DNA from 2 places in the Paenibacillus sp. Dod16 genome. Region 1 is predicted to be linked to the other one. Evidence: riboswitches for the same ligand, from Rfam matches in the RefSeq annotation. Region 1 holds a riboswitch; the other holds the start of a gene.
The links. Region 1 has a riboswitch for cobalamin ahead of ACPV3A_RS36440 (ABC transporter substrate-binding protein). Riboswitches for the same ligand answer to the same signal wherever they lie in the genome.
Positions count from the first base shown of each region.

Region 1 (7,293 bases):
GACGGCAGGACTGTTGACCATGGTGGCTGCCATGTTGTCGCTGCAATGGAAAAAAGCGATCAAAATGGTCAGAAGGGATGCGCGAAAGCACCCCAGTCCGAACAGCGGCTTCCCGGAATCGGCCGTTGCCGGTGCGCTGGGGGTTCGTCTGGGAGGCGAGAATTCCTATCAAGGCGTGATCTCGTTCCGGGCTTATATGGGGGATCCCGAACGCCCGCTTGAAGCGGAGCATATTCGGGTGACAAACCGTCTGCTGCTGGGCGTATCGGTATTGTTTACGTTACTGGGTACCCTGGTGCTTGGACTTGTTGCCGCAGCCGGAGGAAGCCTATGGATATGAGGATCACGCTGCATCTGGTCCGTCACGGCCGCACGTTGTGGAACGAGGAGCGCCGTTATCTCGGCCATGAGGATCAGGGAATCCTGATTGAGGAAAGGGAACAGCTCCTCCCGCTTCGGGATAGGTTTTTTACCGGGCAGTTTGTCCGGATCTATTGCAGCGATCTCCTTCGATGCAGACAGACGCTGAATGTTATCCTATCGGACTCCAAAATGGCTGCTATTCCTGATGATGAAGTTTTGGGCAGGATTATACCGGGAGTGATGTATGATCCGCGGCTGCGCGAGCTCGATTTCGGAGATTGGGAAGGGAAAACCTACGAGGATTTGAAATCGGATATCTCCTATCGGCGCTGGATTGATAACCCCGCAGAAGTTACGCCGCCGAATGGGGAGAGCTGGGAGGCGTTCCGTTCCCGGCTTCAGGCATTCTTGACCGGATTGCATTTGGATTTAAAGGAACTGTTGCATGTAGAGGAAGATCCGGATACCCTTGTGCAGGCAGAGGCAGAGGCAGAGGCAGAGGCAGAGGCAGAGGCAGAGGCAGAGGCAGAGGCAGAGGCAGAGGCAGAGGCAGAGGCAGAGGCAATGCCAGTTGGTTATGTCCTTGGAGCACAAAGGGCGGAGCTTGATGTGCTTGTGGTGACCCATGGAGGCGTCATCCGGCAGATCGCTGCAGCAGTCCTTCCGCATACGGAATTCTGGGAGACGCAGGTGTCGCCGGGCGAGGAGCTCAAGCTGCAATTGACATGGGACGGAGAACGCTGGCAAGGCGTACGGTTAAGCGATTAAACGAAATCGTATGATATCGGTGCGGAATGGGCGATAACGGGATAAATCCGTATCATAAGGCATTTGAAATGACCGAAACTTTCGGTTGTAAGAGGGAGGTTTATCGCCTATAATCTTGGGCAGAGAAACCATGCTTGGCCTAACATACATAAATTCATATTATTTGCGAGGGTCCCGGACAGAGGGCATTTATTGTCATCTGCCGGGTTAATAGGGAAGCCGGTGCAAGTCCGGCACGGTCCCGCCACTGTGAAGCAGGGACTTCTCCATATGCCACTGAGCCAAAAGCGCTTGGGAAGGCGGAGAAGTCGTTACAGCCTGCAAGTCAGGAGACCTGCCCTCGGCGAATGAATGACGGTCCTTCGAGGAGAGGATTACGTTGCCGGACCCATGCAGCATGTGTGGGCGGAAGTTTAAGGCGCTATCTGTGAACAGTGATCCAGATGTCCTTATGTTAAAACGTAATCCCTGATTCCTTGTTTACGAGGAGTCGGGGATTTTTGCATCTTTGGAGTATGACGATTGATGTTTTTTTCTCCCGGTAAGGATCGGTCGAAGGAATGTAAACTCGCAGCGCCAGGTTCTCAATTATGTATAGGGGGATTTCAAGAGATGAAAGCATTGAACAAAACATGGTCCGTACTTCTGGTAGCCATACTGATGGCTCTGGCCTTGATCGGCTGTGGAGGCGAAGAAGCTGCGCCGAAGGATACAACGCCGCCGGCACAGCAGGAAGAGCAGAATAACGAAGCGCCTGCGGATTCGGGCGAAGAGCTTAAAACGACGTATCCGCTGACCGTCAAGGATTCAACCGGGGTTGAAATGACGTTTGAGAAAGCTCCGGCCAAAATTGCATCCCTGACACCGTCCGAGACGGAAAAACTGTTCGCTTTGGGCCTGGATGAGGAAATTGTGGGCGTGTCCGATAATGACGATTATCCGGAAGCGGCCAAATCCAAGCCTAAATTGGGCGGGTTCCAAGTAAATGAAGAGGCTATTATTGCAGCCGATGCCGATGTGGTATTCGCCGCTTCGATGAATGCCGAGAATGCCGAGAAATTGCGTGAGCTTGGCGTGACCCTGTTCGTCAATGATCCGAAAACCATCGATGCCGTAATGGAGAACATCCAGTTGATCGGACAAATTACGGACCGTCAAGCGGAAGCGAAAGCCGTCGTGGATCAGATGAAGCAGGAATTGACTACCGTTACAGAAGCCGTGAAATCTGTGAAGGATGAAGACAAGAAGAAAGTGTATGTGGAATTCTCTCCAGGATGGACCGTCGGCAAGGGCGAGTTTATGGATGAGATCATCACCTTAGCTGGCGGCGTTAACGCAGCCGGCGAAGCGGAAGGCTGGTTCGAAATCAGCGAGGAGAATATTATCGCTGCAAACCCCGACGTCATTCTGTACACGGACGATGTCGTTGACGAAGCAACCAAGAAAACATTGGATCAGCTGATCAAGGAGCGCGGCGGCTGGGATCAGATCGAAGCCATCAAGAACGATCAGGTCATATCCGTGGATGCGAATCTGTTAAGCCGTCCGGGTCCCCGTGTAACGCAAGGGTTGATTGAAGTGGCGAAGGCCGTTTATCCGGAACTGATGAATCCATGAGTAAAAAACTTGCAGGATTCGGTGCGGCCGGCATCATCCTATTACTGTTAACCTTGGTTGTCAGTCTCGGAATCGGCTCCGTGCACCTGCCTGTGAGAGAGATTGGGGCGATGCTGCTGCACCGGCTGCCGGGAATCGGCGATTCCATCGTTCCGGGCTGGGAAGCTTCATCCGAGCAAATCTTAATGAAGGTGAGATTGCCGCGCATATTGCTTGGGATGCTCGTAGGAGCCTCCCTGGCCGTCGCCGGAGCCGCCTTTCAAGGGGTATTGCGCAATCCGCTGGCGGATCCGTTTACGCTCGGTGTATCCTCGGGTGCTGCGCTTGGCGCAGCATCCCTGATTTTTTTCGGGATGGAATACTCCTTTGCCGGAGGTTACACACTTCCGCTTGTAGCGTTTCTGACCGGAGCAGGGACCTTGTGGGTCGTTCTGCTGCTGGCGAGGGATCAAGGAAAGCTGCCGATCCACGGGCTCATTCTGTCCGGCGTGGTGATGCAGTCGTTTCTGGGCGCCGTCGTTTCCTTTCTGACGGTCATGTCCAAAGATACGGTGAACCAGATCCTGTACTGGACGATGGGGAGCCTGAGCATGCGTGGATGGTCGTATACGGCCATCCTTTTCCCGTATTTTATCGCAGGTTTTATATACTTATGGAGCAGGTCGCGAGCGCTTAATATTTTGTCGCTGGGGGAACGGCAGGCCGCCCATATGGGCTTGAATGTGGATCGGCTGAAGACCAGCGTGCTCATCGTTGCTACCCTGCTCGCCGCAGCAGCCGTGTCGGTTTCCGGCGTGATTGGATTCGTGGGACTTGTGGTACCGCATATGATCCGGCTGATCACCGGCTCCGATTACCGCGTCATTGTTCCACTGTCTGCTCTTGGCGGCGCGGTGTTCATGGTCTGGTGCGATACGGCGGCACGGTCCGTGCTGGCACCAACGGAAATACCGCTGGGTGTAGTTACGGCATTCATAGGCGCTCCGTTCTTTGCGTATTTGCTATACCGGAACAAAAAAAGGCGCAGGGAGGGTTTATCATGATTACAGCTCAAGGACTTGGCAAAGCCTATGGCAAGGTGCCGATTCTTGAAGGTGTGGACCTTCACATTGCCGAAGGGGAATGGTGGGGGATCATCGGTCCGAACGGAAGCGGTAAATCCACCCTTATGCAGCTGTTATCCGGTGTGGAGAGTCCCTCGACAGGAAGCGTGACCCTTCGGGGCAAGGAGCTTGGACGCTATACCCGAAAGGCGCTGGCACGGATCGTGGCGGTGCTTCAGCAGGAAGGGCTTGACCCTACTGATTTTACGGTCCGGGAAGTGCTGGAGATGGGGAGATTCCCCTTCCTGAACTGGCTTGGTCGTGAAGATAAGGATGCATGGCCGCTCATTGAGGCCGTTATCCGAAAGCTGGATTTGAACGGTCTGGAAGAACGGCGGCTTACCGAGTTAAGCGGGGGCCAGCGTCAGCGTGTCGCGCTTGGCAAGGTGATGGCCCAGGAACCCTCGCTGCTGATGCTGGATGAACCGACGACTTACTTGGATATCCGCTATCAGCTTCAGTTTATGGATATGGTGGCGCAGTGGCGGAGCTCCTCCGGAATTACCGTGATCAGCGTACTGCATGATCTGAACCTGGCAGCCCAGTTTTGCGATAAGCTGCTGGTGCTTGATCAGGGAAAGATCGCGGGGATTGGCAAGCCGAAAGAAGTTTTGACAGAGGCGTATATACGCCAAATCTTCCGGGTAGAGCCCTCGATTGTGGCCCATCCCGAGAATGGCGCTCCGCAGGTGCTGTTAACGGCAAATAGCACATGGTCCTGACCGATGCAGCCGCATGTTCCGGGCGGGGATGCAAGATTTAGGAACAAGATATGAGGAGGTCATTTCATTGACGGATACCATCGTGAATCGTTTAAATCGTTACATTGCTAACATAAAACCGCTGAGTGTCGAGGTGCAGAACGAAACAGCCGCTTATTTGGATACGCTGACGAAGCCTCCGGGCAGTCTGGGCAAGCTGGAGTCGCTAGCGATCCAGTTAGTGGGCATCACAGGGAATATGAAACCGTCGTTCACCCAAAAATCCGTCGTTGTCATGGCTGGCGATCATGGAGTCTGTGAAGAAGGAATCAGCGCCTTTCCGGCTGAGGTAACGCCCCAGATGGTCATGAACTTCCTGAATGGAGGGGCGGCTGTGAATGTGCTGGCCCGTCAGGCGGGGGCAGACGTTCATTGTGTGGACATCGGGGTCGCGATCGAGCTGAACCATGAGAAGCTGATGTCGCGGAACGTGGGCAGAGGAACCGCCAATATGGCCAAAGGGCCTGCGATGACAAAGGAAGCGGCACTGGAGTCCGTTGTAGCCGGTGCGGAGGTTGCTGCCGAATTGGTATCGCGAGGAACGCAAATGTTCGTGACCGGAGAGATGGGCATTGGGAACACGACACCGAGTGCGGCGATCTTCTCCGTTCTGTCCGGCTATCAGCCATCTGAAGTCGTGGGAAGGGGAACCGGCGTAACGGATGAACGGCTGCTGCATAAGATTCGAGTGGTGGAACAGGCTATACAAGTTAATAGACCTTATGCCGATGATCCCCTCGACGTGCTCGCCAAAGTTGGAGGATATGAAATCGGCGGGTTGGCTGGACTGATCCTGGGTGCAGCTGCTCACGGTTGTCCTGTTATCATTGACGGTTTCATATCCAGTGCGGCGGCGCTGGTTGCCAAATGCATCTGCCCGGACGCTCTCTCCTATATGATTGCCTCTCATGTTTCGCATGAGCAGGCGCATGTTCTTCTGCTGAAAGAGCTCGGACTCCAGCCGATGCTGCAAATGGACATGCGTCTTGGCGAGGGGACGGGCGGGGTGCTGTGCCTTCATCTGGTCGAGGCGGCGTGCAGGATCGTGAACGAGATGGCGACGTTTGAGAGCGCTGGAATCAGCGGAGGGGCCGTATGAGCCATCGTGGAAGCGTGTTGGTAACAGGCGGGGCCAGAAGCGGAAAGAGCTCATTCGCGGAGAAGCTGTGCATGAAGCGATCGGAGTCGGGAACGTACGTGGCGACTGCGCAAGCCTACGACGAAGAGATGAGGGAACGGATCCGGATTCATCAAGACCGCAGGCAGGATTCAGCCTATGGTTGGGAGACGGTGGAGGAGCCTGTCGCACTGCCCGAATTGCTGGAAACGCTCGGCCAGTCCGCCTCGGATGCCCCTGCGGTGGTAGTGGACTGCCTGACGCTGTGGCTTACGAATGTGCTGCTGCAAGCTGAGCCTGAAGGAAGTGCTGCAATGGAAGAACGGTTAGGACTTCAAATCGGCAGACTGGCAAGAGCGGTACAGAGTTACCCGGGCATGGTCATTTTGGTAACCAATGAAGTGGGGTCGGGTATTGTTCCGGAATATCCGCTAGGCCGAATATATCGCGACTGGGCAGGGATCATGAATCAGAGGCTGGCTCAGGTATGCGATGAAGTATTTTTGGTGACGGCAGGAATTCCGATGGAAATCAAGAGCAAGGAGTATCTCATATGAGCAAGATGATCGAAGCGGCTGCGGCCGCTTTTCAATTTCTATCGAGGCTACCGGTGCGGAGAGAAATTCCTTTTACGCCGGAAGTACAGCAACGGAGCGTCGTTTTTTATCCTTTGGTAGGGGCGGTCATAGGCTTTATCGTTGGCGGATTGGGACTGGGCTTAAGCTATGTGCTGCCCTCCCTTCCTGCTGCCGTCATCCTGCTGGTTGTATGGGTGGCGCTGACTGGAGGGCTTCATCTCGATGGCTGGATGGACAGCGCGGATGCGCTGCTCAGCCATCGGTCGCGCGAACGGATGCTTGAAATCATGAAGGATAGCCGTGTGGGTGCGATGGGCGTCATGGCGTGTATGCTGCTGCTCCTTCTGAAGGCTTCCTTGATCATGTCTGTATGGGATTTGTCAGCCGGGGCATGGAAACAAGAGGCATGGCTGCTGGTGCTCGCTCCGGTTTGGAGCCGCTGGTTTATGGTCCATGCGATGTATCGCTGGCCGATGGCACGGGGAAGTGAGGGGCTTGCCGCTCTATTTCACGGATTGACGGCCGGAAGGAGATCGCTGGCGGGCGTAATGGCTGCTCTCTTAACGCTAGTTACTGTAGGTTTCCTATGGATCACGGCAGGCGAGACTAATCTTTGGACGATTGCAGTCGGAGGAATCCTTATTATCCCATTCATAGCCTGGGCAGCTGGAAGTTTAACGGCTGAACGGATGAGCCGAAGACTTGGAGGACTGACGGGGGATACATATGGAGCGCTCAATGAACTGATTGAAACGGTTTTGTTAATATTTGTGGTTCTCCTTTTGAAGTTTACATGATATGATAGTAGGGTGATATCAGTGGTAATCCGATCAACATAGTCGACATAATCCGCATCGATGGGAAACTAACGATTTTGACAGGAATTTTCTCAATCGGGTAATGATATGTTTAGAGTGGGCTGTAATGGATATGAATACATACTAGCGCACTTATGACATGAGGATGGAGCACATATATCCTTATTT
Region 1 is NZ_JBNDYG010000083.1:8,547-15,839, forward strand. Features, by position in the region: gene cbiB (adenosylcobinamide-phosphate synthase CbiB) at 1-340, shown strand, start outside; gene ACPV3A_RS36435 (histidine phosphatase family protein) at 331-1,131, shown strand; cobalamin riboswitch at 1,284-1,487, shown strand; gene ACPV3A_RS36440 (ABC transporter substrate-binding protein) at 1,744-2,748, shown strand; gene ACPV3A_RS36445 (FecCD family ABC transporter permease) at 2,745-3,791, shown strand; gene ACPV3A_RS36450 (ABC transporter ATP-binding protein) at 3,788-4,573, shown strand; gene cobT (nicotinate-nucleotide--dimethylbenzimidazole phosphoribosyltransferase) at 4,641-5,711, shown strand; gene cobU (bifunctional adenosylcobinamide kinase/adenosylcobinamide-phosphate guanylyltransferase) at 5,708-6,286, shown strand; gene cobS (adenosylcobinamide-GDP ribazoletransferase) at 6,283-7,104, shown strand.

Region 2 (7,293 bases), on a different contig from region 1:
CCATGACATCGCAGCCCCTTCCGTTTATTGATTCTCTGGGGTTGGATTATATTAATTTTTAGCTACCGGGATTAAACTTGATTGGTTCTTTTAACATTAACCGTGTATTTAGGTACCCCGGCCTGAATCAACCGGGATTGTGACTCTGGTCTCTATTAAGCGGCTCCGCCGCCTTTATCATTTTTGTGACCTTTTCCTTATACTTCTTCCACTTCGGCTGAATTTGGCTGGAAGGAATGCCAGCAATTTTTTGAAATCTCAACCCATGTCTTACCCTCACTCAGACTTTTTTCCAAGAACAACGGGAAATCCAATGGAATATCTTCAAAAGAAGGGCGTTCTTTCAGGAAGAACCGTTCCAGCTCCTCCTTGCTAATCTCTTCATCGCTGGATAACTGGCCCTCAGAATCAGAAGGTGCCGTTCGCTGCAGGCTTTTGATCAGCTTCCTCGAAGGTCATTTCCTGCCCATCCGATTTTTCCTCATGCTGCTGGTCTTGCATCCATTCCGTGAGTTCGGAACCTTCCTGAACTCCTCCGCTCATGATGATTTGATCTCCCCTCACAATTTATCATTCATGTAGACTATGAAACTTTACATACTCGAGAGGAACTTATCTTCTCCATGGATGGTCCATTTGAGTTAGTTGAGGATGGCCAGCTTATGAATTTCACAGACAGTAAACCTGTAAAGTTTCATGATTTGGATTACACGATGGACAGACGGATCAGCTTAAAGCTCAGTCATCCTGCCAGTAGGTACTATAATTCTGCCTTCGTGCAAAGGAAAGATATCGAGCAATTGCTGCAGTTTTATGGAGAAGATTTTTAAGGAGGATCTTTGATGAGAGGACATATCGCCAAAAAAGGGAGCAAGTATTACATTAGATACCTATTCCCACGTGCTGCCCAACTTGCAAGAAGCTGTTCTAAATACAATTGGTGACTCAATCTTAGGGAAGTAAATCGAGGACGAAAAACCCACTTTACTAGACTAAAGGGTAGAAAAATTGGTAGAAGAACGGGTTAAACAACAAAAATGGCGCGATTCCGAAAACTCGGAAAACCGCGCCGTTGTTGACTTTATGAAGATGCTGGTGAAGGGAATTGAACCCCCGACCTACGCATTACGAGTGCGTTGCTCTACCCCTGAGCTACACCAGCACATGTGATTCGATGTTATTCCTCACGAAACAACAAAAATTATTATAATACTTCAGCAGCAAAATGCAAGCCCAATTCTTACGGAAATATCCCCCGAAACTGGCGGCGCTATCCGCCTAATTTCTCCTGCACGGACTGGATCTTCTGTTTGCTTGAGGAAACTTGGTCCCTGCGGTCGTCGATCTTCACGGAAGTCGATACGCGCTGCGCACCGGACAGAAAGGGCGCTTCATGCAAAGCCTCTATCGCCCGCCAGATCATGTTAAGCTCTCCCTCGATGATGGTGCTCATCGAAGTCAGCTCATAGGATATTCCATCCTGTTGTTTCAATACACGCTGCATCTCAGCAACATAAGAGCTCAAACTCGTTGTTGCGGTTCCGATTGGAATCACCGTTACCTCCGCTATTGCCATCTTAAAACCCTCCCTTGTTCCCATCCCATTTATATGGAATGCTCTAAATTTCCGAATACTGTTATCATAACAATTCTGGCCCTCCATATCAAAGTCCGTCTGCCTTTAGCTTCACACAAGATATGGTGTACCTTCCTCGTTTCGTCCATACGAATATATCCTATTTTGTCAAAACGATAATATACGTGGTATCTGCGCAGAAAAGGTCGCATTTGGTCACAATTCAGGAAATGTTATGGCCTTTTGGCAGTTTCTTAACTGGCACAATGACCGCTCGTTTGCTATAATTCATTTTGCGTTCAATTTTAAGAATATGGTTTACAAACACAATATATTGGGTTAAATTAGATTAACAACAACCAAATATAGTGTGTATAGGTGCCGGATCAACCTATAAGGCAGTCCGGCTTAATAGGGAAGCATGGTGTAAATCCATCACGGTCCCGCCACTGTAAGGGCTCTAAGGCTGTTTATGATCTATCAGCCATTCACATCCGACATATGCCACCGAGGAACCGGAGCAAGGTCTCGGGAAAGGCAACGCCGAGGGAAGAAGCTCAAGTCAGGAGACCTGCCTATATGCAGTAGACACCAACCTACGGGGTTTTAGGTAAGTGTTCGTTAAACTTGCGTCTGTACATAACATCATGCCCGTTCATGGGCTTATGGCAAACGTCATTTTCGAATCACAGCGCACGGACATTTTCAAGCCTGCCCGCGGGTTTTAGAAAATGTTTTTTTGATGTCCTTTTTCATATTTCCCCCGAAGAAAGCGAGGAATTTATTCATGCCCCAGCTCGTAGTTAAACCGAACAACCGTCAGCTCGCCTTTGATGAAATTCGCCTCTCCGTCTATGCCGATCGGACTCTGAAAGGATTGGACATGCTCGATAAAGAGCGCCTGCTTCGCGGCGTCAATGCCAAATTGCGCGGCGAGCAAGTTACCGGCGAAGAAATCAGCAACGCCTTCACGATGTCCGCCCTTGAGCTTGTCACCAAAGAGGAGCCGAATTGGAAGTTTGCAGCTGCGCGTTCGTTTCTGACCTCTTTATATAAAAAAGCGGCCACCAACCGCCGATACAAAGCCTACCCGGAAGAGCCATACGGTGCCTTCTATCCGCTCATTACGGAGCTTGTACAAAAAGGCATCTATCGCGAGGATCTTCTGACCAGCTATACCAAAGAACAAATCGAAGAGCTCGGCGAGTGCATCGATCCAAGCCGCGATCTGCTGTTTGATTACATCGGTCTGTTGACGCTGGCTGAGCGTTACCTGGCAAACGATTTTGACGGTCGCGTTATGGAACTTCCGCAAGAACGCTACATGGTCATCGCGATGTTCCTCATGCATAACGAGCCTGCCGACAAGCGTCTTGACCTTGTCAAAGAAGCCTACTGGGCCATGAGTAACCTGTACATGACGGCGGCTACGCCGACAATGTCCAATGCAGGCAAAAAGGTAGCCGGCCAGCTTTCCAGCTGCTTCATCGATACCGTAGACGACTCCCTGGAAGGGATCTTCGATTCCAATACGGATATCGCCCGTCTCAGCAAAATGGGCGGCGGCATCGGGGTATACCTCGGTAAAGTCCGTGCACGCGGCTCTGACATCCGCGGTCACAAGAATACCAGCTCCGGCGTTATCCCTTGGATTCGCCAGTTGAACAACACCGCTGTTAGCGTTGACCAATTGGGAACCCGTAAAGGTGCCATCGCGGTTTATCTGGATGTGTTCCACAAAGACATTCTGTCCTTCCTGGATCTGAAGCTGAACAACGGTGACGAGCGTATGAGAGCACATGACGTGTTCCATGGCGTATGTCTGCCTGACTTGTTCATGGAGGCTGTAGAAGCACGTGAAGAGTGGAGCTTGTTCTGTCCGCACGAAGTGAAGAAAATCATGGGCTGGAAAGACGAGAATGGCCGTCCGCTGGGCCTGGAAGACTTCTATGATCAAGGACAAGGCGAAGGCGAATTCCGTCAAAAATATGCTGAAGCCGTGGCGAACCCGCTGCTGCCACGCATTACGGTACAAGCCATCGACATTATGAAGCGCATCATGAAATCCCAGCTTGAAACGGGTACACCGTACATGTTCTACCGCGACACGGTCAACCGTGCGAACCCGAACTCTGCGCATGGCATGATTTACTCTTCCAACTTGTGCACGGAGATCATGCAGAACCAATCTCCGACAGTCGTTGAGCAAGAAGAGCTGGTTACGAAAGACGGCCAAACTCGAATCGTCATTTCCAAAATCCCTGGCGATTTCGTTGTCTGCAACCTGAACTCTATCCACTTGGCTCGTGCTGTACCTGCCGGTGTATTGGAGCGTCTCGTTCCAATTCAGGTTCGCATGCTGGATAACGTCATCGACATTAACAATATTGAAGTTCTGCAAGCTCAATATACCAACAGTCAATATCGTGCGGTCGGTCTCGGCACCTTCGGTCTGCATCACTTGCTGGCGCTGGAAGGCATTCGCTGGGAATCCGACGAAGCCGTTGCCTATAATGACAACCTGTATGAGCACATCAACTACCTGCTCGTTAAATCCAGCATGGAGCTGGCCAAGGAAAAAGGCCATTATCCGAAATTCAAAGGCTCCGACTGGGAGAGCGGCGAGTACTTTACGTTCCGCGGTTACACCGACGGCGAGCATGAAGGCAAGTTCGTAACCACCGAACAATGGCGCGAATTGCAGCAAGAAGTACAAGCGAACGGTGTCCGTAACGCATGGCTGTTTGCCATCGCACCGAACGGCTCCACCTCGATCATCGCGGGTTCCACGGCGAGCATCGATCCATTGTACGAACTTCTTTCTTATGAAGAAAAAACCACCTATAAAGTGGCTAACCCGGCTCCGGATCTATCCGAAAAAACGATCTGGTACTATAAAACGGCTTTCTTGATCGACCAGCATTGGTCCATCAAAATGGCTGCCGCCCGTCAGCGTCACGTTGACCAGGCACAAAGCTTTAACCTGTATGTCCGCCCTGATATCCGTGCTTCGGAATTCCTGGAGCTGCACCTGCATGCTTGGAAAGCCGGTATCAAGTCCACGTACTATGTACGCAGCCGTGCGCTGACGATTGAAGAGTGTGAGTCGTGCGCAAGCTAAGAGTTTAGTCTAACCTTTTTCGAACCCACCCAAACCCTCCCTTCCAAGGGAGGGCCCCAAGGGCGCTGCCCTCTGGACACCCGCAAGGTGTGCATGGCGTGAATGATGCGCTTCTATAGTTACTTTGGGTGGCCAGGAGCGCTTTCTCCCTACGGGAACGCTGGAATATTGTGCGAAGCTAATGAGTTACTTCGTGCGTTTTGTTGAGTTACTGCCTACGTGGATCGCTCTCCCTTTGGGAATCGCTTCTCATGTGGTGCGAAGCTAATGAGTTACTTCATGCGATTTGTTGAGTTACTACCTACGTGGATCGCTCTCCCTTTGGGAATCGCTTCTCATGTGGTGCGAGGCTAATGAGTTACTTCGTGCGCTTTGTTGAGTTACTGCCTGCGTGGATCGCTCTCCCTTTGGGAATCGCTTCTCATGCGGCGCAGGGACCGTGAGTTACTTCGTGGCGATTGTTAAGTTACTGCCTACGTGGATTGCTCTCCCTTTGGGAATCGCTTCTCATGCGGCGCAGGGACCGTGAGTTACCTACGTGGATTGCTCTCCCTTTGGGAATCGCTTTTCATGTGGTGCAAACAAGCATCGAACGGCTGTATGCGGGTGTTCCCGCTTAGCAGGAGTGGATAAGCTTTCTAAATAGAAGACTACAAGGGTAAGGGTATCCAATCGGAAGAGTTTACGTCCGCCTTTGGGAGCCCTTTGCAACCTTTACAATACATTCAGGCAAAGGGCGGACAACAAGCGGCTGGAGCTGGATACCCGTCCCGTGAATATGCTGGACCAATATCCCTCAGCTTCGCCTAGGCGCCGCCCTACTATGATATACAAGGAGAGAAAATCGGCATGCAAATGCAAAAGATATTTAACACCGAAGCACCCAACCGCTCCACGCGTGTTATTGAAGGTGAATGCTCCGGGATCCTGAACTGGAACGACATTCGGATGCCTCATATGTATAAGCTGTACAAGGTCCTGCTGCTGAACCACTGGATCGCGGACGAGATTCCGATGTCCAAGGATGCGCAGCAGTTCCCGCGCCTGGACCCTGAAGAGCAGCGCACCTTCAAGATCAACATCTCCCTGCTGGCTGTTCTGGATTCCATGCAGACGATGTTTGTAAGCGACGTGAAGCGTTACTTCACGGATTCGTCGCTCGAAGCCATCTCGGCCATCATCGGTCAGCAAGAGGTGGTTCACAACCAATCCTATTCCTATGTGCTCTCTTCCATCGTTTCGGATCAGGAACAGAAGGAAATCTTCGAGTATTGGAAGCATGATCCGGTTCTGCTCGAGCGCAATCAGTTCATTTCGGACATCTATCAAAACTTCCGTGACAATCCGTCGCCGCAGTCCTTCTTCGAAGCGATGGTGGCGGACCTGATCCTGGAAGGCATCTTCTTCTACAGCACGTTTGCCTTCTTCTACAACTTGGCCCGTGACCAGAAGATGATGGCAACCAGCCAGATGATTTCCTATATTCAGCGTGACGAGAATCAGCACTGCTACTTCTTCGCCGAAGTGTTCAAGCAGCTGCTCAAGGACTTCCCTGAGCTGAACACGAAAGAGAACATCGACTACCTGTACCGCACCATTGACCGTGCGGTTGAGCTTGAGACCAACTGGGCTCACTACACACTCAGCAATGTGCGCGGCATCGATCTGAACGAATTGGGCGATTACATCAAGTACATCGCGAACCGTCGTATCACCATGATGGGTCTGGAAAAAGCTTATGAAGGCGTGGACGTTAACTGCATGCCATGGATCAAGCCTTTCTCGGATGAAGCCCTCAACGCGACGAAGACCGACTTCTTCGAAGCCAAATCCCGTAACTACGGCAAAGTTGGCGACGACAACGGATTTGACGATCTATAAGCTCCTCTCCATATAACAAACCTCCGTGGATCCCTTAACAGGAATCCACGGAGGTTTTTTTGTAACTGCATATGATCGGCCGCAGTCCAAGTCTACAGCTCTTACTTACGGTTCATCAATGCTATCCCTTCGCTGCCCATACCTCGATCTCTACCTGAATGGACGGCATCGCCAATGCCGGCACGTAGGCCATCGTCATGGCCGGGGCCTTCCCCCCGTGGAATTTCTCCCATACCTGATGGAAGTGATCCCAGTCGACCTCCTGAGCCGCCCAAATGTTGATTTTGACGATATGATCCACCGACATCGCTTCCGCAGCCAATAACCTCTCAATGTTCGCCAGGGTGTTCTCCACCTGCTGCTTCATATCGTCCGGCAGGTTCCCCTCGCTGTCGGTTCCCACCTGACCGGAGAAGACCAGCAGCTCGCTCCCTCTCGGAACCTTGGTTATATGGGTATAAGGCCCGATCGGCGGGGCAATAACAGGTGGATTGTACCGCTGAATTGAAGACGGCTGCTGCTCATCGGCTTCATTCAAAATAGCCAGCGTCTGATGGTCCTCCCACGTTCCGTTGATTTTCACGTTTTTTCGGGCAATCCCCTCTTTATGGAATCCGGCTTTCAAAAGCACTTGGATCGAGGCCAGGTTGTGCGGCATCACGCCCGCCTCAATCCGGTGAAACTTCAATTCCTGAAAGGCAAACCTCACGACCAA
Region 2 is NZ_JBNDYG010000041.1:33,934-41,226, forward strand. Features, by position in the region: gene ACPV3A_RS27295 (hypothetical protein) at 1-9, opposite strand, end outside; gene ACPV3A_RS27300 (hypothetical protein) at 409-543, opposite strand; gene ACPV3A_RS27305 (hypothetical protein) at 663-830, shown strand; tRNA gene ACPV3A_RS27310 (tRNA-Thr) at 1,091-1,162, opposite strand; gene ACPV3A_RS27315 (MTH1187 family thiamine-binding protein) at 1,271-1,576, opposite strand; cobalamin riboswitch at 1,936-2,169, shown strand; gene ACPV3A_RS27320 (ribonucleoside-diphosphate reductase subunit alpha) at 2,364-4,697, shown strand; gene ACPV3A_RS27325 (ribonucleotide-diphosphate reductase subunit beta) at 5,547-6,578, shown strand; gene ACPV3A_RS27330 (GNAT family N-acetyltransferase) at 6,700-7,293, opposite strand, start outside.
Region 2: linked by a shared signal. The riboswitch ahead of ACPV3A_RS27320 (ribonucleoside-diphosphate reductase subunit alpha) and the one ahead of ACPV3A_RS36440 (ABC transporter substrate-binding protein) in region 1 are both predicted to bind cobalamin.